4 regions of the Leisingera sp. SA215 genome follow, and region 2 is predicted to be linked to each of the others. Evidence: riboswitches for the same ligand, from Rfam matches in the RefSeq annotation. Region 2 holds a riboswitch; each other region holds the start of a gene.

What was found. A riboswitch is a leader RNA that binds a small molecule or an ion and turns the genes downstream of it on or off. The one in region 2 is predicted to bind cobalamin.
Region 1: another riboswitch for cobalamin. It lies ahead of AC0KW6_RS18225 (ABC transporter substrate-binding protein); the one in region 2 lies ahead of AC0KW6_RS19135 (TonB-dependent receptor).
Region 3: another riboswitch for cobalamin. It lies ahead of AC0KW6_RS13015 (aromatic ring-hydroxylating oxygenase subunit alpha); the one in region 2 lies ahead of AC0KW6_RS19135 (TonB-dependent receptor).
Region 4: another riboswitch for cobalamin. It lies ahead of AC0KW6_RS17140 (CbtB domain-containing protein); the one in region 2 lies ahead of AC0KW6_RS19135 (TonB-dependent receptor).

What each region holds. Positions count from the first base shown of each region.
Region 1 covers NZ_JBVVXU010000022.1:10,856-18,502, forward strand. Annotated here, with positions in the region: gene AC0KW6_RS18200 (oxidoreductase) at 1-769, shown strand, start outside; gene AC0KW6_RS18205 (acyl-CoA dehydrogenase) at 1,078-2,850, shown strand; gene dmdD (methylthioacryloyl-CoA hydratase) at 2,907-3,713, shown strand; gene AC0KW6_RS18215 (ArsR/SmtB family transcription factor) at 3,961-4,278, shown strand; gene AC0KW6_RS18220 (permease) at 4,333-5,382, shown strand; cobalamin riboswitch at 5,509-5,701, shown strand; gene AC0KW6_RS18225 (ABC transporter substrate-binding protein) at 5,844-6,854, shown strand; gene AC0KW6_RS18230 (FecCD family ABC transporter permease) at 6,851-7,647, shown strand, end outside.
Region 2 covers NZ_JBVVXU010000024.1:57,835-65,481, reverse strand. Annotated here, with positions in the region: gene AC0KW6_RS19145 (hypothetical protein) at 1-160, opposite strand, end outside; gene AC0KW6_RS19140 (hypothetical protein) at 173-250, shown strand; gene AC0KW6_RS19135 (TonB-dependent receptor) at 347-2,515, opposite strand; cobalamin riboswitch at 2,625-2,823, opposite strand; cobalamin riboswitch at 3,020-3,231, shown strand; gene AC0KW6_RS19130 ((2Fe-2S) ferredoxin domain-containing protein) at 3,363-4,136, shown strand; gene AC0KW6_RS19125 (ABC transporter substrate-binding protein) at 4,150-5,076, shown strand; gene AC0KW6_RS19120 (FecCD family ABC transporter permease) at 5,100-6,083, shown strand; gene AC0KW6_RS19115 (ABC transporter ATP-binding protein) at 6,073-6,813, shown strand; gene AC0KW6_RS19110 (hypothetical protein) at 7,246-7,413, shown strand; gene AC0KW6_RS19105 (hypothetical protein) at 7,553-7,647, shown strand, end outside.
Region 3 covers NZ_JBVVXU010000010.1:144,928-152,574, reverse strand. Annotated here, with positions in the region: gene AC0KW6_RS13040 (DUF5928 domain-containing protein) at 1-1,086, shown strand, start outside; gene rpiB (ribose 5-phosphate isomerase B) at 1,217-1,666, opposite strand; partial or broken gene AC0KW6_RS13030 (IS5/IS1182 family transposase) at 1,896-2,036, opposite strand; gene AC0KW6_RS13025 (hypothetical protein) at 1,996-2,160, shown strand; gene AC0KW6_RS13020 (FAD-binding oxidoreductase) at 2,215-3,300, opposite strand; gene AC0KW6_RS13015 (aromatic ring-hydroxylating oxygenase subunit alpha) at 3,305-4,540, opposite strand; cobalamin riboswitch at 4,648-4,846, opposite strand; gene AC0KW6_RS13010 (DUF1523 family protein) at 5,087-5,731, opposite strand; gene AC0KW6_RS13005 (hypothetical protein) at 5,742-6,008, opposite strand; gene AC0KW6_RS13000 (DUF6638 family protein) at 6,011-7,372, opposite strand; gene AC0KW6_RS12995 (HNH endonuclease) at 7,425-7,647, opposite strand, start outside.
Region 4 covers NZ_JBVVXU010000019.1:44,905-52,551, reverse strand. Annotated here, with positions in the region: gene cobM (precorrin-4 C(11)-methyltransferase) at 1-553, shown strand, start outside; gene AC0KW6_RS17155 (cobyrinate a,c-diamide synthase) at 570-1,889, shown strand; gene cobA (uroporphyrinogen-III C-methyltransferase) at 1,886-2,620, shown strand; gene AC0KW6_RS17145 (DUF1636 family protein) at 2,617-2,952, shown strand; cobalamin riboswitch at 3,123-3,337, shown strand; gene AC0KW6_RS17140 (CbtB domain-containing protein) at 3,373-3,543, shown strand; gene AC0KW6_RS17135 (CbtA family protein) at 3,548-4,246, shown strand; gene AC0KW6_RS17130 (hypothetical protein) at 4,312-4,815, shown strand; gene cobF (precorrin-6A synthase (deacetylating)) at 4,889-5,641, shown strand; gene AC0KW6_RS17120 (transposase) at 5,979-6,437, opposite strand; gene AC0KW6_RS17115 (efflux RND transporter permease subunit) at 6,667-7,647, opposite strand, start outside.

The DNA.
Region 1 (7,647 bases), on a different contig from region 2:
CGCTGGCATGAAGGCTGCAGCGGCAGCCGCGGAGCGGGGCCATGCTGTCACGCTGTTTGAACGCGACACCCAGCTGGGCGGGCAGGCGCGGCTTGCTCAGCTGCTTCCGCATCGCGCGGAATTCGGCGGGATCATCACCAATCTGACGCGCGAACTGGACCTCGCCGGAGTTGATGTGCGCAAGGGAGTGGCCGTGGATGCGGACATAATCCGGGATCACCGGCCGGACGCGATCATCCTTGCTGCAGGTGCGACACCCCGCTGGCCTGACTTCGAAGGGCGCGACGACATGCATGTTGTCGACGCCTGGCAGGTATTGCGGGGTGAAGCCAAGATCGGCAAGTCCGTCGTGGTTGCGGATTGGCGCGCCGATTGGATCGGTATCGGGGTGGCCGAACGTCTCGCGCAGAATGGCCATTCGGTCCGGCTTGCCGTCAACGGCTATATGCCCGGCCAGACCATTCAGATGTATGTCCGCGATGCCGGCATCGGACGTTTGCACAGCCTCGGAGTCGAAACACTGCCCTATATGCGCCTTTTCGGAGCCGACGAAGACAGCGTCTATCTACAGCATATCATGAACGATGAGCCGGTGATTTGCGAAGGGGTCGAAACGCTGGTCCTGTGTCAGGGTCACACCCCTGACAATGCAATCGAGGGCATTGTGCGGGACCTGGGCATCGAGCTCCACCTCGCGGGCGATTGCATTGCACCGCGGACAGCCGAAGAGGCGGTGCTGGAAGGTCTTCACGCAGGCCGTGCCGTTTAACAAAATCTGCAAGTGGGCATGCCGTGCTGCGCTGCCGGGGCCTGCGCAATGCACGTGCCTTCGCCAACTGGGAGGACCGCCCGGCCGTTCCCGCGGCGCTGCATGGCATTGGAAATTGCCGCGGCCATCTGCGGCACTCACCGCCTGTTGACTGCGGTCCAGCCGGGTCCGATGATCAACGTCATGCCATTTCCCGGGCACGATCCGCCGTTTGTCACTTTCGGATAGGAATTTGTCCCGTATGCACATGGATCGGTTGCCAGCCAAGGTGTAGCTGGCGTGAAGGAACTTAAATTCGGAGCAACGAAATGACCTATCAGGCGCCGGTTCGCGATATCATGTTCAACATCGAGCATCTGTCTGACTGGCCCGGGGTCTCATCGCTGGCGGCGTATTCCGGGGTTGAAACCGGCGATGTCCAGGCCGCGCTGGAAGGGTTCGGGCGCTTCTGTTCGGAGGTTATTGCCCCGCTTTCTGCCCCGGGCGACGCAACCGGCGCCCGGTTCGACGGTGAAAAGGTGGTGATGCCCGAGCCATATCTGCAGGCTTATGCGCAATACGCCGGGATGGGCTGGCAAAGCCTGCCGCACCCGGAGGAGTTCGGCGGGATGGGGCTGCCGCGGGCTGCCGGAGCCGCCGCAACGGAGATTTTGAACGCAGCGGATATGAGCTTCGGCCTGTGCCCGCTGTTGACCGACGGGGCGGTTGAGGCGCTGCTGCTTACCGGGTCCGGCGCGCAGAAACAGCGATACCTCGAGCCGATGATTTCCGGCCGATGGTCCGGCACTATGAACCTGACGGAACCTCAGGCCGGCAGCGATCTGGGGCGGGTGCGATGTAAGGCGGAACCCGGTGCGGATGGTGCCTATTCGATCAGCGGAACAAAGATCTTCATCACCTATGGCGCGCACAGCCTGACCGAAAACATCGTCCATCTGGTCCTGGCAAGAACCCCTGGCGCCCCGGCTGGCCCAAAGGGGCTGAGCCTGTTCATCGTGCCCAAATTCCTGGTCCAGGAAGACGGATCGCTTGGCCGCCGCAACACCGTTCAATGTGTCAGCATTGAGCACAAGCTGGGCGTCAGGGCGAGCCCGACCGCGGTTCTGGAATTCCAAGGCGCCACCGGCTTTCTGGTGGGGGAGGAGAACCGGGGCCTTGAATATATGTTCGTGATGATGCGGGCTGCGCGGTTTTCAGTCGGCGTGCAGGGGGTTGCCGTATCCGAACGCGCGTATCAGCACGCCTTGCGTTACGCCCAGGAGCGGGTGCAGAGCCGCCCGGTTGATGGCAGCTCCAAAGAGGCCGTGCCGATCCTTCAGCACCCGGATGTGCGGCGGTTGCTGCTGCGGATGCGGGCCTTGGTCGAAGGCGGGCGGGCTTTGGCGATGGCCACCGCAGGATGGCTTGATCTGGCCCAGCACGCCGAGGCCGGAACGGCCCGCGAGGCGGCGGAGATGGCCGAATTCCTCGTTCCGCTGGTCAAGGGGTGCTGCACGGAACGGTCCGTGGAGGTCGCCTCAATGGGCCTGCAGGTTCACGGCGGCATGGGTTTCATCGAGGAAACCGGGGTGGCGCAGTTTTACCGGGATGCCAGGATCCTGCCGATCTACGAAGGCACGACGGCGATCCAGGCCAATGATCTGCTGGGCCGCAAAGTGCTGCGGGACGGCGGCAAGACCGCCCGCCGCTTTGCCGGAATGGTCTCAGCGGCTGAGGCGGAGCTGCGCAAGGGCAGCGCAAAGGCACAGCTGGTTGCGGACCGGCTGCGGCAGGCGCGCCGCGCCTTTGAGGCCAGCCTTGCCTGGCTTCTGAAGACCGCGCCCGACCATCCGAATGCGGCATATGCCGGCAGTGTTCCCTTTCTGATGCTGGCAGGCAATCTTGCCGCGGGCTGGCAGCTGGGCAGGTCTGTCCTGGCTGCCGAAGCCAAGCTGGAACAGGGTGAAGATACAGCCTTCATGACGCAGAAAATCGCCACCGCAGTGTTTTACGCGCAGCATGTTCTTGTGGAATGCGGAACGGAAAGCGCCCGGGTCATCGACGGCAGCGAAAGCCTGTTCGATGCAGGGTTTGAAAACTGAACAACGGAAATTCATGGCACGGATCGGTGCCGGACAATAAGGAAAAGGTCGGAACAATGCCGCAAGAAGCCAGTTCGCACTCCTACGAAAAGCTCGCCCTTGAACAAAGGGACAATGGCGTCTGCATTGTTACGCTCAACCGGCCGTCCAAGCGCAATGCGCTGGATGCCGCCACGATCGAAGAGCTGATCCGCTTTTTCAGCGCTGCGCGCGGCAATGGCGTCAAGGCCGTGGTGCTGGCAGGCGCAGGCGACCATTTCTGCGCCGGCCTTGATCTGGTGGAGCATTGGAAGGAAGACCGCAGCCCGGATGACTTCATGCATGTCTGCCTGCGCTGGCACGAAGCCTTCAACAAGATGGAGTACGGCGGGGTCCCGATCATCGCCGCGCTTCAGGGGGCCGTTGTCGGCGGCGGGCTGGAACTGGCCAGCGCAGCCCATGTCCGGGTGATGGATCAGACCACTTATTTCGCGCTTCCCGAAGGCCAGCGCGGCATCTTCACCGGCGGCGGCGCCACCATCCGGGTTTCCGACATGATCGGCAAATACCGGATGATTGACATGATCCTGACAGGCCGGGTGTATCAGGGGCAGGAAGCCGTCGATCTGGGGCTGGCGCAATATATCACCGAAGGGTCCAGTTTCGAAAAGGCGGTCGAGCTTGCCGACAAGGTCGCGCAGAACCTGCCGCTGACCAATTATGCCATCTGTTCGGCGATCAGCCATTTGAACAACATGTCGGGCATGGATGCGGCCTATGCCGAGGCTGTCGTGGCTGGTGTTGTCAACACCCAGCCAGCGGCGCGCGAACGGCTGGAGGCCTTTGCCAACAAAACCGCAGCCCGCGTGCGGCCCAACAGCTAAGCCGCGCAAACCAGCCGTCAGGCCGTGGCTTGGGGCCTGGCCTGATGCTGCTGGACAGTGGCGGGCAGGGGGGAGGCAGAACCTGCGTTTGCTGCGGGTAATTGCCACCCATTTGCGGCATTCGGCTGGAATTCCCGGGCAATGCCGCAACTTTAGGGGCAAGGCGCCCTGCGGCCGGGCAGCTTGGCTTGGTGTCTCATGCCGGGCGACATCTTGACATAACCGGATTTGTGGTTATTTTAGCGTCATGACGATATCAAGCCACAACGCCCGCGCCCTTGCTGCCCTTGGCCACGATGCCCGTTTGGCCATCTTCCGCCTGCTGGTGAAAGCCGGGGAGGACGGGTTGCGGGTCGGCGAGATCGCCGGGCATCTGGGCTTGGCGCCCTCCACCCTGGCGCATCATCTGTCGGCACTGGTGGATGCCGGGCTGGTCGTGCAGGAAAAGCGCGGCCGTGAAGTGTTCAACCGGGTCGATTACCCCGTCATCCAGGGCGTGGTGAATTTCCTGACATCCGAATGCTGCACAGGTGTGACCCTGACTGTCAGAGAGGAGAGCGCATGAGGCGGAAAGCCGTCCACTTCGACTTGAAACAACTATAAATCTGGTGATATGGAAATGACAAACGTAACCAACCTTCCTCCGAGACCAGGCGCATCCGTCTGGCGGTTCTTGCAAGAGCAGCGGGTCTGGCTGGCCTCTGCCGCAATCCTGCTGCTGCTGGTCATTTTCGATCCGGCACAATCTGCAGAAAGTGCTGTCTTTGCCGGAGCTGCGCTGGCGCATACGGCCCCCTATCTTCTGTTCTCCATTGCCGTCGCGGCCTGGGCCGGCGCCACTGGCGCGGACAATCTGGTTGCAAAGGCTTTCACCGGTAAACCGCTTCTGATGATTGCGCTTGGCGCCCTGGCGGGCGGGCTGTCGCCGTTCTGCTCTTGCGGAGTGATCCCGCTCATCGCAGCACTGCTGGCTATGGGGGTGCCGTTGTCCGCCGTCATGGCCTTCTGGCTGGCGTCGCCGATCATGGATCCCTCGATGTTCTTTCTGACTGCCGGCGTTCTGGGCATTGAATTCGCGGTGGCCAAGACTGGCGCCGCGGTTGGCCTTGGCCTTTTTGGCGGCTTGGTTGTCCATTTGCTGAACCAGGGCGGCGCCTTGCAGGACGCGTTGCGCGACGGTGTCGGAAACGGCGGCTGCGGCGGGGCGAAAATGCGCGCGCCCAAGCCGGTGGTCTGGCGCTTCTGGAGCGAGGCAGAGCGCCGGGCGAAATTTGCCGGAACCGCCTGGACCACGACGCTGTTCCTGGCCAAGTGGCTGCTGCTGGCCTTCATTCTGGAAAGCCTGATGCTGGCCTGGATCCCGGCCGAGACCGTGACCTCCGCCCTAGGCGGTGAGGGGGTGCTGCCGATCATCACAGCAACACTGGTTGGTGTCCCTGCCTATCTGAACGGCTATGCGGCGCTGCCGTTGGTCGGCGGGCTGATCGAGCAGGGCATGGCACCGGGGGCGGGCCTCGCCTTTCTGGTGGCCGGGGGTGTGACCTCGATCCCCGCGGCTATGGCCGTCTGGGCGCTGGCCCGTCCGCAGGTCTTTGCGCTGTACCTCGGCTTATCGCTCACCGGCGCCTTTTCCGCGGGGCTGCTGTTCCAGCTTTGGCACGCGGTCTGATCCGATCCGGGGCCCGGGCCCGCTCGGGTCCGGGCGGCCGGGCTGAAACCGGAGGCAGAGCGGCGGCGCGCGGGTCGGGGAATTCCGGCCGCAGCGAAACTTTTCCTTGCCGCAACGGAGGTGATGCGCTACCCGCGCCTGACCGGTCCCGAAAGGGCTAAGAGGGAATCCGCGGTGCCTGCCGGCACCAAACGGAACTGCCCCCGCAACTGTAGGCGGCGAGAGCTGTGCCATGGCGTCACTGGGCCGGAATGGTCCGGGAAGACGGCACAGTCATTGACCCGCCAGTCAGGAGACCTGCCGGTGATAACCGAAACACACCGGGCGGGGTTGTCCGGGGAGGTTGCCGGTAGGATGCGCCGCCGCTTTCCGGTGCCGCAAGCGGGGGCCAGGCCCTCAGCCTTACCGGTCAATGCCCTTTCACCCGTTCTCCGGTCCTTGACACTAGGAGATCGAAAATCATGTTTCTGCGTTCCGGTCTGATCGGCCTGTCCTTCATCCTTGCGGCACATAGTGCTGCTGCCGGTGAATCCTTTCCGCTCACAATTGAAAACTGCGGCCAGTCGGTCACTTTCGAGGCGCCGGCGGCGTCTGCGGTGACGGTTGGCCAGGCGGCGACCGAAGTGCTTTATGCGCTGGGGCTGGGCGGCAAGGTGCTGGGCACCTCGGTCTGGTTCAACGACGTCCTGCCGGAATACGCTGAGCTGAACGACAAGATCGAGCGGCTGGCCGACAATGATCCCAGCTTTGAAAGCGTGGTGGCCAAACGTCCCGGCCTGGTGGCGGCGCAGTATGAATGGCATGTCGGCCCCGAAGGCGTCGTGGCTCAGCGTGAGCAGTTCCATGATCTGGGCATTCCGACCTATGTGATGCCCGCCGATTGCGCCGGCAAGGACAACACCACCGGCGGCGACGGCACCCGCACCCGGATGTTCACCACCGGCAGCCTGTATCGGGGCATCGAGGAGCTGGCGGCAATCTTCGGCGAAGCAGATAAGGGCGCCGCGCTGGTTGCCGATTACAAGGCCCGCGAGGCCGCGGCGGTTGCCAAGGCGCAGGAGGTTGCGCTGGAAGACGCCTCCGCATTGTTCTGGTTCTCCTCGCCGGAAATGGAAAGCGATCCCTTTGTCGCCGGTCAGAAAGGCGCGCCGGGTTACATGATGCAGCAGCTTGGCCTGCGCAACGTCATCGAAACCGACGAGGAATGGCCGACCGTCGGCTGGGAAACCATCGCCAAGGCCAACCCCACGGTGATCGTCATCGCGCGCATGGACCGCCGCCGCTTTGCCGCGGACGACTACGAGAAAAAGCTGGAGTTCCTGCGCCAGGACCCGGTGGCGAGCCAGATGGATGCGGTCAGGAATAACCGCATTGTGGTGATGGACGCCCAGGGGATGGATGCCACCATCCGCGCCATTCCGGCGCTGGAAGATCTGGCTGCCGAACTCAGCGTGATCGGCAGCAACCAGTGAGCGCAGCCGCCGCAATCACATGGCAGGGCCTCAAGGGGGCCTGCCTGGCCTTGCCTGTACTGATTGCGGCGGTCCTGGCTGGCGCAATGATCGGGGAAACCCCGCTTGCGCCGGACCTGGTGCTGTCTGTTCTGGCCAACAAGCTGGCCGGTGCAGGCCTGCCTGTGGACCCGGTGGACCAGGGCATCATCTGGAGCTACCGGCTGCCGCGGGCACTGGTGGCGGGGGCCTGCGGCGCGGCGCTGGCGGTGGCGGGCGTGGTGCTGCAGGCGCTGCTGCGCAATGCGCTGGCGGATCCTTACATACTTGGCATTTCGGCCGGCGCCTCGACCGGGGCGGTGGCTGTCACCATCGCAGGGCTGGGCGGCGGCGCGCTGTCGCTGTCCTTTGGCGCCTTCAACGGGGCGCTGCTGGCGTTTGGCTTCGTGGCCATTCTGGCCCGGGCCGCCGGGGCAGGCGGCAGCCGGGCGGCGGCGGCGCAGATCGTGCTGGCAGGCATCGCCGGATCGCAGCTGTTCAACGCGCTGACCGCCTTTATCATCGCCAAATCCGCCAATGCGGATCAGGCCCGCGGCATCATGTTCTGGCTGATGGGAAATATGAGCGGGGTGCGCTGGCCGGATGTGTGGCTGGCGGTGCCGCTGGCATTGGCCGGCTGGGTCATCTGCCGGTTTCACGCGCGGGCGCTGGATGCCTTCACCTTTGGCACCGACTCCGCGGCGTCGCTGGGCATCCCGGTGCGGCGGGTGCAGGTCATTTTGATCTGTGCCACCGCGCTGACCACTGCCGTGAT
Region 2 (7,647 bases):
CGCGCAGCAGCTCTTCAGCGACCCGGCGATTTTCACCGGAGCGACCGTTCAGCAGGCCTCCGAGCATGACAGCCGTCGCGTCCGGCCCCGGCATCTCAGCGCCCGCGTCCGGGGAGGCACCAGCATGCTCCACACCTAGAAAACGCCACTGATCCCTCATCCTCATTTCCACATGATCGTGCCATGCGGCAGCCTGTCGCCGGCCGGCACACGAAGGATCGCCTGCCGACACGGGTTGGAACCTGGATAATCGAAGCTTGAGCCAGCTAAAGAGCAGCAATCTCTTCACCTGAATTGCCCAACAAAGCATTTTTGGGGCTTGCCGGCTTTGAAATGGCCAAATGGTCTAGAATGTGATGTGAAGGTCAATCGTTGCGCTGCGGGGCGGCGCCAGCAGCCATTGGTTCGAGCTGCCAGAGGTTGCATACAGCCGGTCGGCAGCATTGTAGACGCTGAAGTCCAGGGAAATGTTTTCCCTAGGACGCCACTGCAGACCCGCATTCAAAACTGTATAGGCCGGAAGGGTTGAGCTATTGGCGCTGTCCGTGAACACCTCGCCGACGTAATGCGCCCCGGCGCGGGCAGTCCAGTTTTGGGAAAATTCCCACTGCGCCCAGATGTTTGCAACGCGGCGCGGTACGAGTGCGGGACGGTTTCCGGACAGATCCCCGCCGGATTGGATGTAATTATCATACTCAGGCGAAATCAGCGCGCCGTTCACATCGATGCGGAAGACCGGCGAGATATCCAAGCCCGTGGCAAATTCGATGCCCTTGCTGCTTTGCTGGCCGATCTGGCGGACAATCGACGGATCAGCGGGATCTCTGGCCAACAGGTCGTTCTTGACAATATTGTAGGCAGATAGAGTTGCGTTCCCGCGTCCGTCCAGAAAGCTGAACTTGACTCCGATTTCCTGCTGGCGGGCCTTGGTCAATTCCAGTTGGCTCTGGCTCTCAGAGAGGGACAGCACGCTTCCGATGGGTTCCGCCGCGCGGGAGTATTGCGCATAGATCGCCATGTCCGGCAGAGGATTGTAAACCGTGCCGATCCGCCAGTTGAGCGAATTGAATTTCTTGGTAAACGCAGGATCTACCCGTCTAACGCGCAGATGGTCATAGCGCAGGCCGCCGACAATTGACCACTGATCATTTATCTCCAGGCGGCTGTCGGCAAACACTGCCTGCTGATCTGTCGTCAGGTCGGCTGTAGTCACCAGCGAATGCGGGCCAAAGCTGCCGGAAACAGGATGCTGATAGTCCACCACCGAACTGCCCGCGTATGGAGAGTTGTTAGTGTTTTTGTAGGTGATGCGATTCACCTCGGCCCCGACCGTGGTTGAGGTATTGATGCCCCCTAAGAGACTGTCAAAGGTCACCGCGGTGCGGTTACCGGCTTGTTCGAGATCGTGATTGACGGCGATGTACCATTTCCGTGCAACATCTCCGGTCCCAGGCTGGTACGTATAATCCTCGATATTGCGCCAGTCGCGCTTGCTGGTCAGATAGTAGCTGTTGCTGGACACAGTCAAATTTCTGGATGGCGTCCATTCTGCACGCAGTTGGGTATAGCGGTCCTTGAACCGGACCAGCGCATCCTCGGCGTTGTAGTTGCGTTCACGTACACCCTCGTCGATGCGGCCGTCTTTCAGCGGGGTGCCGAAATAAATGCTTGGCGTGTTGTCGCCATAGTCATGCGACAGCGACAGCGCCAAGGTATTGGTTGCCTGCCAGCGCAGTGCGGCCGAAACAGCCAGGCTGGAGGGATCGTCCCCGTCAACCCGTCCGTCCGAACGCGTGCGGCTGACATCGAAGCTGTAGGCCAGCCTGTCAGAAATCGGGCCCGCACTGCCTAACGCCAGCCCAAGCTGGCCATTTGTGCCAACGGTGGTGCGCAGTTCGTTGCGCGTGGTGTCAGTCAGCGGTTTTTTGGGAATGATATTGATTGCGCCCCCTACCCCGCCTTCGCCGTAAAGAACTGAAGCAGGACCGTTGAGCACCTCAATGCTGTCAACATTCCAAGTATCGAACGGAAAGGATATGGTGCCTGGAGCCGGGTACAGCCGGGTGCCATCATACAACCGGGTGACGGAACTGTGCCCGCTGAAGCCTCGCATGCTGAGCGTTGTTCCGCCATTGCTGGGGCGGCCATTGAAGCTGATTCCGGTTCCGTTTTGGACAATCGCCTGATTGACATCACGCTGACTGCGCTGGCGAATGGTGTCTTCGCTGATCACCTGCACGCTGGCCGGGGTTTCCCGGGAACTCAGCCCTAGGCGGCTGCCCGCATTTGACGGCAATTCGAGGTCAAGGCCCGGTTCCAAAAATTGCTTCTTGACCGAGATGGGTTCCAGTTGAACAGGTTCCTGCTCCAATTCCTGCGCTGCCGCAGGAATTGGAGCACTGACAAGCATGGCAGAGGCAGCAAACGTCAGGAAGCATGATGGCCTGGAAAAACCGAGAGACAAGGTGACCGGCATCACGCAGAGCGCGGCAGGTTTAAAATCAGGAGTACGCACAATTAGGCTCCAGCGTTGTTACACCGTCACCGTAAAAACGACACTCCCGTTTCCCGGATGCAGGAACCGAAAGTTTGTCTCACCAGGACACCCCGCCCGACGCATTCACACGTGACAATATCTGACGGCAGGTCTCCTGGCTCACGGATCAGCGCCAATTGCCGCCTTCCCGGGCGAGCCTGCCCAGTGGCTGTTGGCATTGGCTTTCCGCCTACAGTTGCGGGGACAGCCGCAGAGTGAGGCTGTCAACAGCCCGAACTGCGTTCCCATTTAATTCCCAATTGGAAACCGTCGCAGGGTGCGTATGAATAGACCTATGACATGTCAATGATTTTTTTCAATTCAAAGCAAACCGGCTGATCATACGGAAGGCAATGCTTGGGCTCCGGGGAATTTGCCATGCTCTTTATAGTTGCAGGCCTCTTGGCGTCTCATCACAGTCAAATGGTGCGCAATATGTCTGCGGAAGGGATGGTTTTGTTCTTGACCATCTTGGCAGAACTGTGTCCTTTACCGCCCGATGGTTCCCGGCAAAAGCGAAGCTTGGGGATAATAGGGAATGCGGTGAGGTGTAGCCAACAGGCGCCAATGCCGCGACTGCCCCCGCAACTGTAAGCGGAGAGCGACCCGTCAAACCACTGGAGCCTGCGGCTCCGGGAAGGGACGGCAAGCTGCGACCCGCGAGTCAGGAGACCTGCCATCACAAACTGTAAACTGGCGGGCGGGGTGCCCGAGGAGGACTGATGACCAGATTGTTCGGCCCCGCGGGCCAGTGTGTCTGGCTGTGTTGTGCCCGGGAGGCCGCCCTAGGGAAGGTGCAGGAACCAAATCGGGGCGGTTGCGGCCGATGACGCTTGCTTCTAGTTGCGAAGAAGCGCGCGAGCACGGAAACAGCACCGGTGCCAGATCCAGCGCGGCGCGAGCCGTTCTCTATCTGGTTTCTGCCCAATACGTCAGCCAGGCGCGGTTTGGCGCTCTGGCTTGCGGTCTGCTGGAGCATGCGCCCTGCAGGGCCGAGGTCATCCGGCTGGAAGCCAAGGGTCCGGGGCTGTGGGAGGCGCTTGACACCCTGTGCAATGCCGGCGCACAGCATATTGAGCTGTACCCAATTGGGCTGCCCTTTTCCCAAAGCCTTGAACGCTGGCTGCCCAAGGCCGCCGGGGCATGGCTGGCGCGCCGTGACGGCGACCTGCCCGAATTGTTCTTCGCTGCGCCGGTTCAGGGGGATGCAGCCCTTTTGCAGCGGGCCGCGCAGCCGGATGTCCAGTTGACCCCAATTGCTGTTTGCCCGTCGGGCGAAAAGGGGAAAGGCTGGGACAAGCCGCCCAGTTTCCGGCACCATCTGCTGGTTTGCACTGGGCCGCGCTGCCACTTGCAGGATGCGCCCTCGCTTGTCGGAATGCTGAAGCTGGAGGTGGCCCGCGCCGGGCTTTCCGCAGAATGCTTAGTCACATCGACCGGGTGCCAGTTTCCCTGTAACCGCGGGCCGTCGCTTATCCATTACCCTGAGGGGCATTGGTATCAGCTGCCGAACGTGGACGCAGTCCGCGATTTTGTCAGCCGCGCACTGGTGGCTGGCGAGATCCTGCACGAACATCACTTTTTCACTTCGGGAGACTGATTTGCGACAATTCTTGTTGCCTCTCGCCGCCGCTGTTCTGGGGCAGTTGGGCGTGGTTCATGCTGCCCCTGTCGAGATTGCCAGCTGTTACGGCAGCTTTAGTTATGACACGGCGCCGGCTCGGGCTGTCACGCTGAATCAACAAGCCACGGAAATCATGCTGGCGCTTGGCTTGGAGGACCGCTTGGCGGGCACCGCCTACTTGGATGACAGGATGCCGCTGCAATGGCAGAGCGCCTATCAGCGTATCCCGGTGCTGGCAGAAAAATACCCGGCCCGTGAAGTTGTCCTCGCATCAGAGCCTGACTTCCTGTTTGCTGGGTTTGCCTCTGCATTTGACAAAAGCAACCTTGGCAGTGCAGCCGAGTGGCAGGCGCTGGGAATCGGAACCTATCTTTCTGACGCCGCCTGCAGCCTGCATCATCCCGGAGATGTGCCGCTGACCGTGCAGCCGTTGCTGACGGATATCGAAACGATCGGCAGGCTCTTTCGGGTGGAAGACCGGGCAAAGGCACTGCTTGCGAACCTGTCTGCCCGCCTCGAAGCAGTGGCGGACGCGGGGAGTGACCGCGACATGACTGCCTTTTTCTACAGCAACGGCAAAACGTCTCCCTACACCATCGGATGTTGCGGCAGCCCTGCATTGCTGGCCAGAAGTGCTGGTCTCTCCAGCATTACAGAGGACATCAACGGTGCCTGGGCAGAGGTTGGCTGGGAGACTGTCATGGCCCGGAACCCGGACGTTATTGTCCTGATTGATGCCACCTGGTCCAGCGCCGCCGAGAAGCGCGCCCACATGGAGGCGGATCCGGTTCTGTCGCAGCTGGATGCCGTCAGAAACGGGCGCTTTGCCACCGTCAGCTTCTCCAACACGGTGCTTGGAGCAAGATTCCTGGAAGGTGTCGAACGGCTGAATGCCGAGTTGGAAGCGTTGGATTGATGCAACCGTCTTCTTCTGCGGCTTTGAGTTTAGGTGTTGCGTTGTTGTTTCTGTCGATGCTTGCCGGGATCCTGTGGGGCACAGCCGAGTTGAGCTGGGCCGAACGGCTGCATGTTTTGACCCGGTCTGACGATGCGCCCCGCGGGGTGTCGCTGATCATCTGGCAATGGCGGGTACCGCGTGTGCTGGCGGTGGCGCTGATTGGAGCGATGCTTGCGCTGGCCGGAGTGCTGATGCAGTCAACCCTGCGCAATCCGATGGCCGACCCCTATATCATGGGGTTGTCGTCGGGGGCCTCTGCTGCTGCAGTCGCCGCGTTGATCTGGCTGCCGGAAGGGGTGGTGCAGATGATAGGTGTTCCGGTGATTTCCTTTCTTGGCGCCGGGGTTGCCTTTGCCATGACCTTGCTGCTGTCGGTCCGGCGGGGGCATAGCTTGGACCCCAATATTGTCATATTGGCAGGTGTTGCGATTTCGCTGATGTTTCAGTCAGTGACCTCCTTTTTTCTGTACATCGGCGACCCGCACGCAAGCCGCAGTGCGTTGGGGTGGCTGATGGGCTCAGCCGCAGGCGCAGACTGGGCGGACATTCCGGTGCTGGTCGCCGGGTTTGGCCTGATCGCAGTCCCGGCTTTCCGTTACGCCCCGTCCCTGGATGCCATGCTGCTGGGAGATCAAAGGGCGCTGGCTCTTGGTGTCAGGGTGGACCGGCTGCGCGTGCTGGTGTTTACGGGAACTGTTCTGTTGACAGGACTGGCGGTTTCGGTTGCCGGAATTGTCGGATTTGTCGGGCTGATCCTGCCCCATTTGGCGCGCCTCCTGGCAGGGGCGCGGCATCGGGTTCTGTTGCCCCTGGCCACGGTGCTGGGAGCGTTGACGCTGGTCATCGTCGATCTTTTGTGCCGAACACTTCTGGCTCCGGAAGAATTGCCGCTGGGGGTGCTGATGGCCCTGTTCGCAGCGCCGCCCTTTATCCTGATTCTGAGGAGGGCGCGCCGTGCGGTCTGACACGTTCTTGCAGTTAGACCGGGTTTCGGTTGCCGGAGGGGATACGACAATCGTCCATGACGCCTCCCTCGCGGTGGTGAAGGGCGAATTTCATGGCCTTCTGGGAGCGAACGGTGCAGGAAAGACTTCTCTTCTGCGTCTGCTCTATTTCGACGCCCGACCCAGCGCGGGACGCATTCGTCTGATGGGGCGGCAGCAGGACAATTGGCCGCGATTGGACTGGGCACAGATGGTGGGAGTGTTGGTGCAGGGAGGGGGGCTTCTCAACGGGCTGCGCCTGCGCGACATCGTGGAAATCGGACTAAACAGCAGCCGCAACGGCCGCCACCGGATCGGCGAAGCGCTGGAAATCGCCGGATTATCAGATATTGCAAACCGCCCGGCAGAGCATTTGTCAGGCGGCGAGCTGCAACGGGCCTTCATGGCCCAGTTGCTTGCCCGCGACCCGGAGCTCTATGTACTTGACGAGCCGACCAACCATCTGGACCTGCATTATCAGCTTATCTTGCTGGACGAGGTGAAGCGCCGGGGCAAGACAGTTCTGGCCTCTTTGCACGATCTTTCCATTGCGGCCCGCTATTGCGACCGTGTGAGCGTCATGGATCAGGGCCGGATTGTTGCACAGGGCAAGACAGAGAGCATTTTGACGCCTGACCGGTTGGCACAGACCTACCGCATCGCCGCGCACATGGATCAGGGCGTATTGCGGGTGCAGGGCCCTTTGGTTTGAAACGGGTTCCTTAACGGCTGGGCATTGTCAATTTTGCCCGGCACAAAGCGCAGCCGCCCCTATGCATTCAACCCGATGGTTTTCAGCATCAAACCCAGCCCATTCGGAGACGGGACACCTGCGATGACGTGCGGTTCATCCGGTTTGAAGCAAACCATATAATCCCGCTCAGCCTGGGGTAAGCGCTGGTGCGGCTGCTTCCACTGCCGGAGGCAGAGGTGAAGGACAACCTTGCAGGAAACTCTCACCAAACTGCGCCGCCGCGGCAGGCACAACCTAGCAGCGCCGCGCTCTGGCCGCGCGCACCGGACGCCCCCGCCAATTCCTGCGGTTTGCCTGCGGCCTGGCCAGCGTGTACCGCTTGCACGCGGCGCTGCAGCACGGCAAACCAGCCCCCGGACAAAGCTATACCGCCGCTTGTTGAAGCCAATCATGACCATCCGCGCCCGGACTGCCCTTGCCGCCCTATTTCTGACCACTTCGTTCGCCGCAGCGCAGGAAACACTTGCAGTACCGGTGCCGCAGCTTACCACCGGGGTCCGCGCAGCAGAAAGTTCAATTCGTCCTCCATCCGGGGATAGCGAAAGCCGTTTCTTCTGAACTGTCGGCGGCCGCAACGCTCCACCCGCAAACGACACCGCAAGTCTTCACGCCTCAGGAGAACGTCAAGGCCGGGGCCGGTGCTGAAGACAGCCTCGCTCAGGCCGCGCTGCTCAGCCGCCCGGAAGAACGGGCTGGGTTGGCCAGCCGGGCGTCCGGCAAGGCGCTGAAGTTTCTGCGTGATGGCGGCCCCTCCATCTGGGCAATCGCGGCACTTTCGGCAATCACCCTGGC
Region 3 (7,647 bases), on a different contig from region 2:
AAACACCTGGGACTGCAGCGCGAGGTGCCGGCAGATATCCAGGTTCAGATCGGCAGCCAGTGGTGGTGCCTGCGCCGCCGCACGGTGGAGTGGATCCTGGATTTCACCCGCAAACGCCGCGATGTGATGCGGTTCTTCCGCACCACCTGGATCCCGGATGAAACCTTCTTTCAGACTCTGGTGCGCCACCTGATCCCGGAAGGCGAGATCGAGCCCCGCACCCTTACCTTCCTGATGTTCACCGATTACGGGATGCCAGTGAATTTCCACAATGACCATTACGACCTGCTGCTAAGCCAGAACTTTTTGTTCGCCCGCAAGATCAGCCCGGAAGCGACAGAGCTGAAGTCGCGGCTTGGGCGGCTTTATGCAGCGCAGGGCGTCGACTTCCAGATCTCTAACGAGGGGCGCAGCCTGTACAAATTCCTGTCCCAGCGGGGCCGGATCGGACGCCGGTTCGCACCGCGGTTCTGGGAGACTGAAAGCTCGCTGGGGCGTGAGCGCGAGCTGCTGATCGTGATCTGCAAGAAATGGCACGTGGCCAAGCGGCTGCTGGAGCAGATCCGCCAGGTGACCAATATCCCGGCCATCGAATATCTGTTCAACGAAGAAGACACACCGCTGCCCGATCTCGGCGGCATCCAGGCTGCGCTGATGAAGCGCACCCGCCACCGTCGTGCGCTGATGCGGATGCTGTTCGAATACTACGATTCCGATCAGCTGCTCATCTGCCTGGATCCCGGCGCCGTCGATCTGATGAATGATTTCCATTCCGACCGTTCCTCGACCCGTTTCCTGCAGATCGAATGCGAGTTCAGCGATGATTATCTGACCGGCCACGCGCAGCGGGTCGGGCTGGCGGGTGAACGCACACCGCAATTGACCCTCGAGCGTCTGCTGCCGACAATCCGCAACGACATCCTGTATGAAATCGACCGCATCCGCGATGCCGGGTTCAGCCAGCTGTTCCAGATACGGGAAACCAACAGCCCGGAGGAGAACGCAGACCAGCTCCGCCGCTTCCTGGGTCTGACCGAGGAGAAAGCCATGCAGATTGCCGGTGCCCGCTACCTGTTTGCAGATTGAGCCGAGCAGCACCCCGGCGGGCGGGCACGCAGAAAGGCCCAAAGTGCGGGACAGGCCGGAGATGCACCGGACCCGCGCAGCGGCAGGCGGCAGCAGGTCTTCGCCGCCGCCCTGACATCGGGGGTTAGCGTCAGTCTTCCAGCGCTTTGATCATGTCCACCCGTGTTGCATGGCGGCCGCCCTCAAAGCTCGCGTTCAGGAATGCATCCACAATGTCCAGCGCCAGGCCTTCGCCCACGACACGCGCGCCGATGGACAGCATGTTGGCGTCGTTATGGGCGCGGATCATGCCGGCCGAAAACGTATCGGCGCAGACACCGCAACGGATGCCTTTGACCTTGTTCGCGGCCATCATAATTCCCTGGCCGGTGCCGCACAGAACAATACCCAGCAGGCACTCGCCAGAGGCGACAAGCCGCGCCGCGGCTGCGCCGTGCTCAGGATAATGCGTGCTTTCCGGTGTCTGCGGCCCGATGTCGGCCACCTCCCAGCCCTGCGCCTCGATATGTGCAGCGACAGCTTTACGCAGCTCAATGGCGGCATGGTCGCTGGAAAGGGCAATCCGGTTGCTGGATGTCATGGTTTGGTCGTCCTGTGTCAAAAGGAAGTTTGCGGCATGGCGGCCTTGGATCAAGTCACAGGCGCGCCGTCAATCACTTTATCCCCAGCTTTGGCACGGGAAGCCCCGCTCAGCCGGCTAAACCGCTCTGCTTCCCCGCAAAATCCGCCAGGTGTTCAGCGATCCAGTCGAAGGCGTTGTAGCGCAAATCTGAAGGGAGCCGCATTTCCCCTTTCCCCGGACACAGTAATCCTACAGCCTTTGCGATTGGTATGCCGGAAGCGGTGAAACGATTCAGCACCGCAGCGCGGACCTGAACCACGGCGGCTCGGCGATTGAAGTTGCGGGCCATGAGACGCAGCCCGAGACCCTTCACACAGTTCATGCGCGACGACGGCACCGTGATCCAGCCCTTTTGGCGCTCGCTCTACCGCCACGCCCGCCCCGGTATCCTCGGCGCTGAAGGCCATCAGATCAACGAAGCCCATGTGCACAAGCTGGCCATGGAAGCCTGATCGGGCCGAACAGGCAAAAGGGCGCGCGCCAGTCCCGGCGCGCGCCCTTGTTCTTTAGATATCGACCTCGACCCGGCCAATCGGGTTGGAGCAGCAGGCCAGGATGTAACCTGCCTCCACGTCTTCCTCCGAGATGCCGCCGTTGTGCACCATATGCACTTCGCCCGCGGTCTTCTTGACCTTGCAGGTGCCGCAGATGCCAAAGGTGCAGCCCGACGGGATGTTGAGCCCCGAAGCCTTGGCCACCGCCAGCACCGTATCTGTTTCGGTGCAGGCCGCCATAACACCGGAGGCCGCAAAGCTGATCTCTGCCGCTGCGGTCTCTTCCGGCACCACGTCGTCGATCTCGGGCGCATCGGCTGCAGTCTCAACCGGGGCACCAAAGCTTTCCTGGTTGTAGTTCTCCATGTCGAAGCCCAGGCCGTTGAGCATGTCGCGCACCGCCTGCATGAACGGATCCGGCCCGCAGCAGTAGACTTCGCGCTCCAGATAGTCGCCGGCAATCAGGCCCAGCATGATCTGGTTCAGCTGTCCGCGGTAGCCGGTCCAGACCTGATAGGGATCGTCCTCTTCCACCACAAAGTTCAGCTTGAGGCCGGGCACCCGTGCCGCCATGCCTTCCAGCTGGCGCCGCGCGATGATCTCGCTCGGGCGCTTGGCGCAGTTGATAAAGCTGATGTCGGGCGACTGGCCGCGGTCGAACAGATACTGGGTCATCGACAGGCTTGGCGTGATGCCGGAGCCTGCGGAGATGAACAGGAACTTGCCGTTCGGGCGCTTGGGCAGGGTGAACAGCCCCGCAGGCCCCGAGGCTTTCAGCATCCTGCCGGGGCGCAGGTTGTCCAGCATCCAACGGGTGCCGATGCTGTCCGCTTGCGCCTTCACCGTCACCGAGATCGACAGCGGCCGCGACGGCGAGGAACTGATCGTGTAGGTGCGCCAGACGGTCCCGCCCGGCACCGGCAGTTCCAGCGTCAGGAACTGGCCCGGCTGGTATTTGAACCACGCGCCGGAAGGCGCGCGGAAGCTGAAGGTGGCGGTGTTCGGCGCTTCCGGCACAACAGAGACGCATTCCAGCATCTCGTCGTCCTTCCACGCCAGGGTTTCGTCCAGCGACTCGAAATTAGCCTGCAGTCCCATGGGCTTACTCCGCCGCGATCAGGTGGCGGCCGGTCAGGGCGCGGGTCAGGTGCTCAGCATACCAGTTGGAGAACTGAATGACGCCGCTTTCCTGCACTTCGGAATAGGGTCCGGGCTGGTAGGCGGGCGAGTTGATGCCGCGCTGGTTGTCCTCGACCACAATGCGGTCCTCATCGTTGGTGGCCATCCAGACTTCTGTCAGGCGCTTGATGTCATAGTCCTGGCCCTCAACCGCGTCCTTGTGCACCAGCCACTTGGTGGTCACTTCGGTCTCGGTCGCGCTGATCGGGTTCACCCGGAAGACAAGGGAATGATCCGGCAGGAAGTGGTTCCAGGTGGTTGGGTAGTGGAACTTCAGCAGCGTGCCGGCATCGGCAAAGGGCACCCGTCCCAGCGGTTTGGCGACCGCAGCCTTGCCATCCATGGTATAGCTCTCGGCGCCCTCGTTCAGCGGCATTCGCGCCAGCCGGTGCTGTCCGCGCGCATCCATCCGGAATTGCGCCGGGCAGCCTGCGGCTTCGATCCGGTCGAAATGCTTCTGCAGGTGCGGCGGGGTTTCACCGCCTTCCACCCCGGTGACCGAAGGATCTTCCGGGAAGGTCCGGCACAGTGACGGGTGGTTGCCGCCGCAGTGATAGCACTCGCGGTTGTTCTCCCAGACCAGCTTCCAGTTGCCGTTCTCGATGATCGAGCTTTCATAGGCAATCTTGGCATTGCCCAGATCATGCGGCTCCAAGTAGGGGCGGGCGGCCTCGGCGAACGCATCGAAATCCGGCGCCTCATCGGCCAGGCAGATATAGATCAGACCGGCCAGATCCCGGCAATGCACCGGCTTCAGCCCATGTTTGGAGGCATCGAAATCCGGCCCCATGTCGCGCGCCCACAACAGCGAGCCGTCCAGCTCGTAGGTCCACTGGTGGTAGGGGCAGACCAGCTTGGGCGAATTGCCCTTCTTGGCCTTGCACACAACCGAACCGCGATGGCGGCAGGCATTGTGGAAGGCACGCACTTCGCCATCGGTGCCGCGCACGATGATGACGTTATAAGCCCCCACCTGATGGGTCACATAGTTGCCCGGCTTCGGCACTTCGCAGGCGGGAATGGCAAACAGCCACTCGCGGTAGAAGATCTGCCGCAAGTCCAGATCCAGAACGCCTGGATCGGTATAGAACGCCTGTTCCAGAGAGTAGTTTTTCTGCCGGGCCATCAGCTTGGCCAGAATCTCGCTATCGTGAAGCATCTGCTTCTCTCCTTTGCCGCAACCCCGCGGCGGGTTGGCTGGGTGCGGGCAGGTGAAGAGAGATTGCAGGCCACGCGCCCGCAACCGCCCCGCCGCCGCCCGCGGTTGACGTTTTTCAGGGCAAGGCTGGTTTCCGGACTGTCCCGGGGCCTTTAGGCGGCGGGGCCTGGCACCTTCCCGAGGCACCTGCCTCAGTGGTCATTGCCATGCCTTGCCCGGGGTCACCGTTGCGGGGGCAGTGCCGGGGTTTCACCAGCTTCCCAATTCTCCGCCCCGAAGGACGGCACCTTGCTATCCGCGGTATTGCCCTAAAAATTTCCCGCCATGGGAAACAAAACCGACCCGGCGAAACCAGAATGAGACATGCAGGTTCATTACCGGCCACCAGACGAACCTGCCCAATGCCGCAAAATGCGCTCTGCATGCAAAAAGCGGCAAAAACCCTACCTGTCAGCAGCTGATTCAGGCCGTTTCCGGCGAATCTGCACAGCGCTCTCCGCCAGGCTCCGCCGCACCTGAAAAAGGCCGCGTTTCCGCGGCCCTGTCTTACTTCGATTTCCAGCTGTCCAGCCAGCGCCGGAACCGCCCCTTGCGCTCGGCGATTGCATCGCCCGCCGCATATAGGCTGTCCTCGACCTCCTCCAGCATCGGGTCTATGCGGGCTTGGCGGAAGCGGCGCCAGCGCACATAGATGGCCCAGAACAGCGCCGCCAGCAGCACCAGCACAATGATCGAGAACCAGTTGGCCGGCTTGTCCTCCGGCCCCGCCACCGGGTTAATCGTCACGGCGTTGGGAAAAACCGACAGGAACTCGTTGCGCCAGCCGTAATGCATCACCGCCACCCATTCCGGGTTCGCCTTGGTCGAGATGCTGTCATTGGCATCGGTATACAGGTTCGCGGTGTCGAACTTGAAATAGGGCGGCCAGTTCCAGCCGGTATCCTCATTTCGGTAGACCATGTTGCGGCCGTTGGGGCGCACCGCCTGGATGAACTGCACATCGCGGTTGATCAACTCGGCGGACTGGCCGTCCGGCTTGGACCAGAAGAGTTTGGTCCAGTCGTTCAGCTCCTGCCGCTCCTCATAGGTGTTGACGATGCGCACCACATCGTACTGCGGCAGCGTGTAATGCAGAAAGGCGCCGAACAGCACCCAGATGGTGATCAGAAAAGCCCATTTGATGAAACGCATCTGCTGCACCTCACATGAAGTTGATGACATAGACCAGAAGCGCGATCGCCCCTAGCGGAATGATATAAACCAGCAGGATCAGCTTGCGCCGGAACGAGCGGTCATATTGTTTCAGCCCCCGCTGGATGAAGGCGCTGCGGTCGCCGGTCAACCCCTTCTCTTTCCAGCGGCGCTTGAGCTTCGCCCGCCGCACTTCGCGCGAATAAAGCGAGACCGCGCCGTAAGCCACGGTCAGCCCCGCCAGCAGGATCAGGATCAGGCGGATAAACCCGAACATCTCTATCGCCCCCTCACCCGGTTCACCGCGCCCCAGGGGCCGACCCGCTCGACCATCCCTTTGCGCCGCACCCGCGGCAGCGCAGGTGTGTGCCCGTCCATATCCGGCTCATGCCCGAACAGTGCGGCGCGCGCTCCGGCCTTGTCCACCGCGTACTCCCGCGCCAGGAACTCCGCTGCATAGGCCTTTTTCGTCTCCGGCCAGCCCCGGTACTGATGGTAAAACAGCTCCTTGTGGCAGATGAACATCTGGCGGAAATCATGCGGGCACAGCTCCGCCAGCAGCATGTTCACGAGATCGCGGCAGGGCGTATCCGATGCCCGCAGGGAATAGAAATAGGCCGGATGGTCCGAGGTGATCTTCGGCCACTTACCACCGCCCTCCGCCCAGCGCACCAGCGCCGCCAGCCCCTCGAACTCCGCCGGCAGTTCCTCCGCATGCCGCGCCGCCATCCGCCGCAGGTCCGCGCGCGACAGGCCCGACAGATCCCTGCCCTTGCCCGTCAGCACGCTCACTGCCAGAAACCCCATCTTCTGCCGCAGGATCGCCGCACCATCGACGCCGCGCGCCCGGATCACCGGCTCGGCCAGTTGGTTCAGCTCCAGGAACCGGGCAATCGCATTGCGCTCATCCAGCCCGAACACGTGGCGCAGCGGTACGCCTTCGGGCTTGGCGCCGCTGGCAATCACTGCCGGATGCTCAACGTCCTGGAACACATAAAGCCCGCCGAAATGCGCGGTCCAGAAGTTCGACTGCTCAAAGACCTCATGCTCCAGATGCACCGGATTGCGGGTCACATCGCCGGTCTGTTCCGCCGTCGCAATCATCTCCCCGATCAGCGCATCGTCAAACCAGGCATCCTCCGCGGTTTTGAAACGCTCCACCAGCTCCACCAGACGGTCCGCATGGCGCAGCGTGCCGCGGGTGGTATCCGCATCGATCCGAACCCGCCGGATGTCGAACAGCTTGGCGGGGCTGGAGACCTCGTACACCGAGTTCACCAGTTCACCGGCGACTGCATCGGTCGCGGTCAGCGCAAACAGCTGGCGTTCGTTGACCTCGATAAACCGGCGCAGAATGTCCCGGCTGGTGGAGAATTTCACGTGAAGCAACGGGCAGCGCTTCTGCTCGGTCGACAGCAGTATGAACTGCCGGTTCACCCCCGCATGGTTCAGATAGTGATCATCCCCCAGCTCGTCGCCCACTTCGGGAGAGTAGCCCGAGATATCGACGTGGAAATCCGTGAGGGAGGTGGTCTTGCCCGTCAGATGCGTCAGCGCGCGGTTATACCGCTCCACCAGCGCCGGCGAGGCCACATGGAAGAGATTGCCGAACATCAGGCCATGCTGGATGAGGCGTTTCATGTGTCTCTCCTTTCCGCATCGCGGCTTCACCGGGGAATACCGCCTTATAAGGTCACGCATTTTCTCTAATCAGCTTCTTCAATTCTTCAATTTGGAAGGGTGGCTGCCTTTTATGCAGCATCGCATGACAATTAGGGCAAACGGGCCTGAGGTCCGTTACAGGGTTAATTTCGTAAGTCTTTTTGCGAGCTGACACTGGTACCAAGTGATGCACATGGATAAACTCCCTCCCAATTTCACCAAAAGTTGCCTGAAAATCAAAATTACAGACTGAG
Region 4 (7,647 bases), on a different contig from region 2:
CGGCGATTTGTCGGTGTGGTCGGCGATGGGCGAGCAGATCCGCCGCCTGAAGGCCGAGGGGATCCCGGTGAGCGTCACCCCCGGGGTGCCGTCCTTTGCCGCCGCTGCGGCGGCGCTGGGGACCGAGCTGACGCTGCCCGGTCTGGGGCAATCGGTGGTGCTGACCCGCACGCCGGGGCGCGCGTCTTCGATGCCTGCGGGGGAGTCGCTGGAGAATTTCGCCAGAACCGGCACCACGCTGGCGATCCACCTGTCGATCGGCAATCTGGACCATGTGGTGGACAGCCTGACGCCGCATTACGGAGCCGACTGCCCGGTCGCCGTGGTTTACCGTGCCAGCTGGCCGGATCAGCAGATCATCCGGGCGACGCTGGACACCCTGAAGGCATCGCTGGACGAGAAGATCTCCCGCACCGCGCTGATCCTAGTGGGTCCGGTGCTGAAGGGCGAAGGCTTTGACGAAAGCTGCCTTTATTCGACTGAGTACGACCGCCGCTACCGGCCGCAAAGCGCTGACAGCCCGTGGTCGAGCTGGAGCCATGGGGACGATTGAGGGGAAGAGTGAGCTGATGACTGATATGAACCCTCCCGGACTGATGATCTCGGCGCCCTCATCGGGCACCGGCAAGACCACCGTGATGCTGGGCCTTCTGCGGGCGCTGGCCGAGGACGGGCTGGCGGTGCAGCCCTACAAGAGCGGCCCGGACTACATCGACCCGGCCTTTCACCTGGCCGCTGCAGGGCGTCCGAGTTTCAACCTCGACACCTGGGCGATGGATGCACAGCTGCTGGATGCGGTCACAGGTCAGGCGGCAGGCGCGGAAATCTGCATCGGCGAAGGCTCGATGGGGCTGTATGACGGTGTGGCAACGCGCGGGCAGTCGGGCTTTGGCTCCTCTGCCGAAACAGCCAAGCGCATGGGCTGGCCGGTGGTGCTGGTGGTTGACGTGGGCGGTCAGGCGCAATCGGCGGCCGCCACGGCCTTGGGGTTCAAGAATTATGACAGCGATGTGCCCTTTGCCGGGGTGATCCTGAACCGGGTGGCCAGCCCGCGGCATGAGCGGCTGACCCGATTGGGGATGGAAAAGGCGGGGATCAAGGTGCTGGGCTCTCTGCCCCGCCGCGGCGACCTGACCCTGCCGGAACGGCATCTGGGCCTGATCCAGGCGGTGGAGCATCCCGATCTGGAAGCGGCGATTGCCGGCTACGCGTCCTTTCTACGCGAGAATGTTGATCTGGAGGCGATCAAATCCGCCGCGCTGGCGGGGGCTGCCCCGGCGGCGGCTAAGCTGCCCTTGCCCCCGGCCCAGCGGATTGCCTTGGCGCGGGATGCGGCGTTTTCCTTTACCTACCCGCATCTGCTGACCGGCTGGCGCGCAGCGGGGGCAGAGATCCTGCCGTTTTCCCCGCTGGCGGATGAAGCGCCTGCTGCGGATGCCGACCTGGTCTGGCTGCCCGGCGGCTACCCGGAACTGCATGGCGGCGCGCTGGCGGCGGCGGAGAGCTTCCGCGCCGGGCTTTGCAAACATGCCGAGACCAAACCGGTGCATGGCGAATGCGGCGGCTACATGGCCCTGGGCGAAGCGCTGATCGACAAGGACGGCAACCGGCACCGGATGGCCGGGCTGCTGGGGCTGGTGACCTCCTATGAGAAGCGCAAGTTCCACCTCGGCTACCGCCGCGCCATTCTGCAGGCGGACATGCCGGGGTTTGCGGCCGGCACAGCTTTGCGCGGCCATGAGTTCCACTACTCCACCATTCTGGAAGAACCCGACGCGCCCTTGGCCAATGTCATGGACGCCGATGGCGGGCCGGTGCCCGAGACCGGCTCGGTCAAGGGCCATGTCACCGGCACGTTTTTCCACCTGATCACCGGAGAGCAGGCATGAGCGGCTTTGTCAGCTTTGTGTCCTCCGGCCCCGGCGACCCGGAGCTGCTGACGGTCAAGGCCGTCAAGCGGCTGGAGGCGGCGGATGCGGTGCTGTTTGACGATCTGTCCTCGGGGCCGATCCTGAACCACGCTCGTGAGGACGCCGATCTGGTCGGCGTCGGCAAGCGGGCGGGCCGTCCCTCGCCCAAACAGGACCATGTGAGCCGGCTCTTGGTGGATTATGCCTCCTCCGGCCTTAATGTGGTGCGGCTGAAGTCGGGCGACTCAGGCGTGTTCGGGCGGCTTGAGGAAGAGATGACAGCCCTGCGCAGCGCCGGCATCAAGTTTGAGATCGTGCCCGGCGTGACCGCGGCCTCGGCGGCAGCGGCGGCGGCGAATATTCCGCTGACCCGGCGGCTGACCGCGCGGCGGCTGCAATATATCACCGGCCATGATGTGACCGGCGGCCTGCCGGACAATCTGAACATCGCGGCGCTGGCGGACGCAGAGGCAACAACGGTTGTCTACATGGGCAAGCGCACCTTCGCGGGCCTGTCTGAAAAGCTGATGGAGGCCGGCCTGCCGGAGAGCACACCCGCACTGGTGGCGCTGGGGGTTTCAACCCCGGAACAGTCGCTGCACCGCCATACCGTAGGCGAGTTGCCCCGCCTGCTGCGGGAGATGGAAACCACCGCGCCGGTGCTGATCCTGTACGGTCCGCTGGCGGAGCCGGACCTGCCCGGCGCATGAGTCTGCCCACGGTCACCCTGTGCCGCACCTGCCGCGGCGCGGACCCTGCCCTGTTCGGGCAGGTCCGTGCCGCGCTGGAGGCATCGGGGGTAAAGGCGCAGCTGCAGCAGGTGGATTGCATGTCCGGCTGCAAACAGCCGCAGACGCTGGCGGTGCGCCAATGCGGCAAGACCGCCTATCTGTTCGGCAAGGTCACGGCGAAGGATCTGCCGGATGTGCTGACCTTCCTGCGGATGTATGAGGGCAGCCGGGATGGCAATTTCGCCGATGCCCGGCCGCTGGGAAAATTGCGGTTCAAGGCGATTGCCCGGATCCCGGCGGATTTGGAGTAGCCCGCCTGCAGCGGGCGGCGGCAACAACCCGGCGCGGCATTTTGGCCGGAAAATTTGAAATTTCCGCCTGCAGCTGCGGCAGCTCACCTGTGCCGTGAAACTTGCCCCGCATGACGCTGCAGAGCGCAAACCTGGCGGATTCTTCCTTGACCGGACGCATCCCCGCAGGGCAGAACAATCCGATACGGTGTCTGATAGTGCCTAAGCACTGGGACTGAAACGGGAATGAGGACGGTGGACCAAATCGCGGCACCGAAGCCTCAACCGCCCCCGCGACTGTGAGCGGCGAGCGGCCTTCCAATATCCACTGGCGTGAAGGCGCCGGGAAGGAGGAAGGCAGCAGCGACCCGCGAGTCAGGAGACCGGCCGTGTAACGGACGCAACTTATACCGTCGGGTGTGACGGTAGGGAGGACTACAAATGACGACCAATACGCTTAAGGCTTCTGCTGCCGGCACCAGTGTACTTCCGGCTCTGTTTGCCGTGGTTCTGGGGCTGGGGATCATCACGCTGACCGGCCATGTTCAGGCATCTGCCCTGCATGACGCCGCGCATGACGTGCGCCACGCCACCGGCTTCCCCTGCCACTAAGGCCATGTTCAGCCGCATTCTGACCAGCGGCTTGTTCGCTGGCGCTGCAGCAGGGTTGATTACCGCCCTGCTGCAGCTTTATTTCGTGCAGCCCGTGCTGCTCCACGCCGAGCTGTATGAGAGCGGCGCGCTGGTGCATTTCGGCGCTGACCCGGTCACCGCCCATCCTGCCCTGCCCGGCCTGTTTGCCGAGCCGGTGCGCGATGGCCTGAGCATTATCTTCACCATGCTGACCTATACCGGTTATGCGCTTGTGATGGCGGCGCTGATGTCTGTGGCCGAGCGCCAGGGGCATGAGATCAACGCGCGCACCGGCCTGTTGTGGGGTCTGGCGGGGTTCATCACCTTCCACTTTGCACCGGGCCTGTCGCTGGCGCCGGAAGTGCCGGGTGTCGCCGCCGCTGACGTCGGCGTGCGCCAGATCTGGTGGGCCGTGACAGTGGCTGCGGCCGGTGTCGCCATGTGGCTGATCGCCTTTGGCGGCAACCTGGTGAGCATCCTGATCGCAGCCCTGCTGCTGATGGGTCCGCATATCGTTGGCGCGCCTGAGCCGGAGACCTTCTCGGGCCCGGTGCCGACCGAGATCGGCGCGCTGTTTGCCGCCCGTGCCTTTGGCATCGGCATGGCCGCCTGGGTGCTATTGGGCAGCTTCGCCGGCTATTTCTGGCAGGTTGAAGGCAAGCGCGCAGCCGCCGCAGCCTGATCCCGCCTGATCTGCCCCCCGCCGGCCAGAACCGGCGGGGACAGTCTTTTTCCGAGGATAACACGATGCCCCGCTCCCTTGCTCTTTTTGCCATTGGCCTGATCTTCGGCGGCGGCGCCGGTTTTGTGATTGCCGCCGGCAATGGCGTCACCTTTGACGGTCATGACCACGGCGACCCGGCCCACCATGGCAAATCCGCGGCAGAAGCCATGGCCCATGATCATTCTGCTGCGGTCGACCTGCCCGCCGGCGGCGACGCGCCCAGCGTTGCGATCCGGCTGATCAAGGACCCGATGGCCGGATGGAACCTGCAGGCGACACCGCAGAACTTCCGCTTTGCGCCTGAACACGCCTCTGCCGCTGACGTGCCCGGCGAAGGCCATGCGCATGTCTATGTGAACGGCGAAAAAATCTCCCGCCTCTATGCCGGCTGGATGCACATCCCGTCGCTGCCGGACGGCGCCGAGGTGAAAGTGTCGCTGAACACCAACAGCCACAGCCGGCTGCTGGTTGCAGGCGAACCGGTTGAAGCCAAAACCACCGCGCCCGCTGACGGCGACGGCTCCTGACCGCAACTGCAGGCTTGCAAGAACTCCGGCACGGCTCCATAGGGGGCCGTGTTTTCATGTGAAAGGCCCCGTCATGATTGAGCTTTGCCTGATCGGCATCGGCACCGGCAACCCGCAGCACATGACGCTGCAGGCAATCGACGCGCTGAACGCGCAGGACCTGATCCTGATCCCCAACAAGGGCGCGGGAAAGGACGATCTGGCCGGCCTCAGGCGCGCGATCTGCGACCGGGCGATCAAGGGCAATGGGCCGAAGATCGTCGAATTCGCCCTGCCCGTGCGCGACGAGGCCACCAAAAGCTACCGCAAGCGGGTGGACGACTGGCACGACGCCATCGCGGAAATCTGGTGGCAGAACATCACCGGAAACCTGCCCGCGGGCGGCAAGGCCGGGTTTCTGGTCTGGGGCGATCCGTCGCTGTACGACAGCACCATGCGGATTGCCGAGCGGCTGAAGACGCTGGCGGAGATCAAGCTGACGGTGATCCCTGGCATCACCTCGGTTCAGGCGCTGACTGCGGCCCACGCGATCCCGATCAATGAAATCGGCGCGCCGTTCACCATCACCACCGGGCGGCGCTTGCGGGAAAACGGCTGGCCGGACAGTGCCGATACGCTGGTGATCATGCTGGACGGGGAATGCTCGTTTCAATCCATTGCGGCGCAGGGGATCGAGATCTTCTGGACCGCCTATGCCGGCATGGAGAACCAGATTTCCATAGCGGGCCCGCTGGCGGAGGTTGCGGCCCAGATCATTGAAACCCGCACCAAGGCACGGGCCGAGCACGGCTGGATCATGGACATCTACCTGCTGCGGCGGTGCTGACCCGCCGCCGTCAGGGGCGGAACGGCATTGCAAACAGCGCGAGCGCCAATGCTGTTTGCTGCAGCTGAGGAGCAGCCTGCGGATTTCCTCGCCGGAGGCTTCAGGGGCACTCCACTGAGCGATGCGGCGGATCATCTTGCAGCGTTTCCCGTTCAGTTTCTGGGCATGGGCCGCGACTGGGGCTGCGGTGCCTCGACCCGCCGGCGGGGGCATCCCTTTCGCCGGTTCCGCCAGCCAGTCCGGACCCGGTGCGGCCGGGGCCAAGAAGAGAAAATGCTGGACTGTCTTGTGCATCGCTATGCCGGGGCGCGGCCAAATCCGGTGAAACTTGCACAGCTCAGAAAGAAGCTGCCAGCGTCGAACCAGGCCGGGCAGCACAGATGGGAAGGGAGAGGTGATGGGTCTGCCCTTGCGGCAGCTGCGCGGCGTGGCGGAGGGCACGGGGGGAGCGACCCGGCTGATACTGCTGCCATAGCCCCCCCTTTCCAAGGGCGCCCGTTGCGGCGGCGTGGCGGCGAGAAATCCGGCATGGGCCAGTGAGTCCGGCCATCTGAAACAGCCTCTCGGCCAGTCGAACTGTCTGGCGAAGCGGCAGGCCGAAAACCACATTCAACATGATGCAAGTTCGGATCGCAGCATCCGCGCAGGTTTCAGACCGACCACGCTCGCCGGACTTTTTCGTATTCCAGTTCATGGCGTGACCGAACCAGACTGTTAACGAACCGCGTCTGTACAGGGAGGCATTGCAGGCCGGCCAGTCTGCCCTGCGGTAGCTGGGCGGAGAAGGCTTCGACATGCGTCGGATCCAACCGTCAGAAATCGCGAAGGGAATCCCTGTCACTTTTGGCGCAGCAACGTCCGGATCAGCACGTCATCAGGATGCCATTTGTCCGCCGGGACTGAACGATCCCGGCGGGTCTGGTTACGCGCTGTGGACGCCGGAAGCTTTTGATCCGGGGCCACCCTCAAATGCCGCAGGACAGCTAAATATCGCGCTGCTGCAGCAACTCCGCTCCTGCGCCTGTTTACACGGGCTTTCTGTTGCGGCCCCGGATCAGCCGGTAGATCACCACGAAGAACAGCGGCACGAACACAACCCCCAGAACCGTCGCGGAGATGACGCCGCCCATGACGCCTGAGCCCATCGCCGTGCGCCCGCCCGCACCTGCGCCGGAAGACAGCACCAGCGGCAGAACGCCCAGCGAAAAGGCCATGGAGGTCATCAGGATCGGGCGGAACCGCTGCTGCGATGCGTCCTTCACCGCTGCCAGCAGCGGCTCGCCGGCCTGCACCTTGTCACGGGCAAATTCCACGATCAGAATCGCATTCTTGCCGGTGAGGCCGATCACCGTGAGCAGGGCCACCTGGAAATAGACGCCATTCTCGAACCCGCCCAGCCAGGCCCCCGTCAGGGCGCCGGCAACACCGATCGGCATCGCGAGCATTACCGCAAAGGGGATCGACCAGCTTTCGTACAGCGCGGCGAGGCACAGGAACACTGCCGCCAGCGACAGCGCATACAGAAGCGCGGCCTGATCGCCCGCCTCGCGTTCCTCCAGCGACAGGCCGGTCCATTCGGCCTGGAAGCCGGGCGGCAGCTGTTCCATCAGCGCTTCGATTTCCGCCATTGCCTCGCCGGTGGTGACCCCCGCGGCCGGGCTGCCCTGCAACTGGATCGCCGCAACGCCGTTGTAGCGGTACAGGCCCTGCGGGCCGAACCGCCAGCTGGCCTTGGAGAAGTTCGAGAACGGAACCATACCGCCGGTGTCGTTGCGCACCCGCCACTGTTCGATGTCCTCGGGCACCATGCGGTAGGGGGCGTCGCCCTGCACATAGACCCGTTTGATGCGCCCGCGGTCGAGGAAGTCGTTAACATAGCGCCCGGCCCAGGCGACCGAGAGCATCTCACCCACGTCGGTTGCGGAAATCCCCACGGCGCCGGCCGCGCTCCAGTCGACATTCAGGTTGAACTGGGCCGCATCCTCCAGACCGTTGGGGCGGATCGA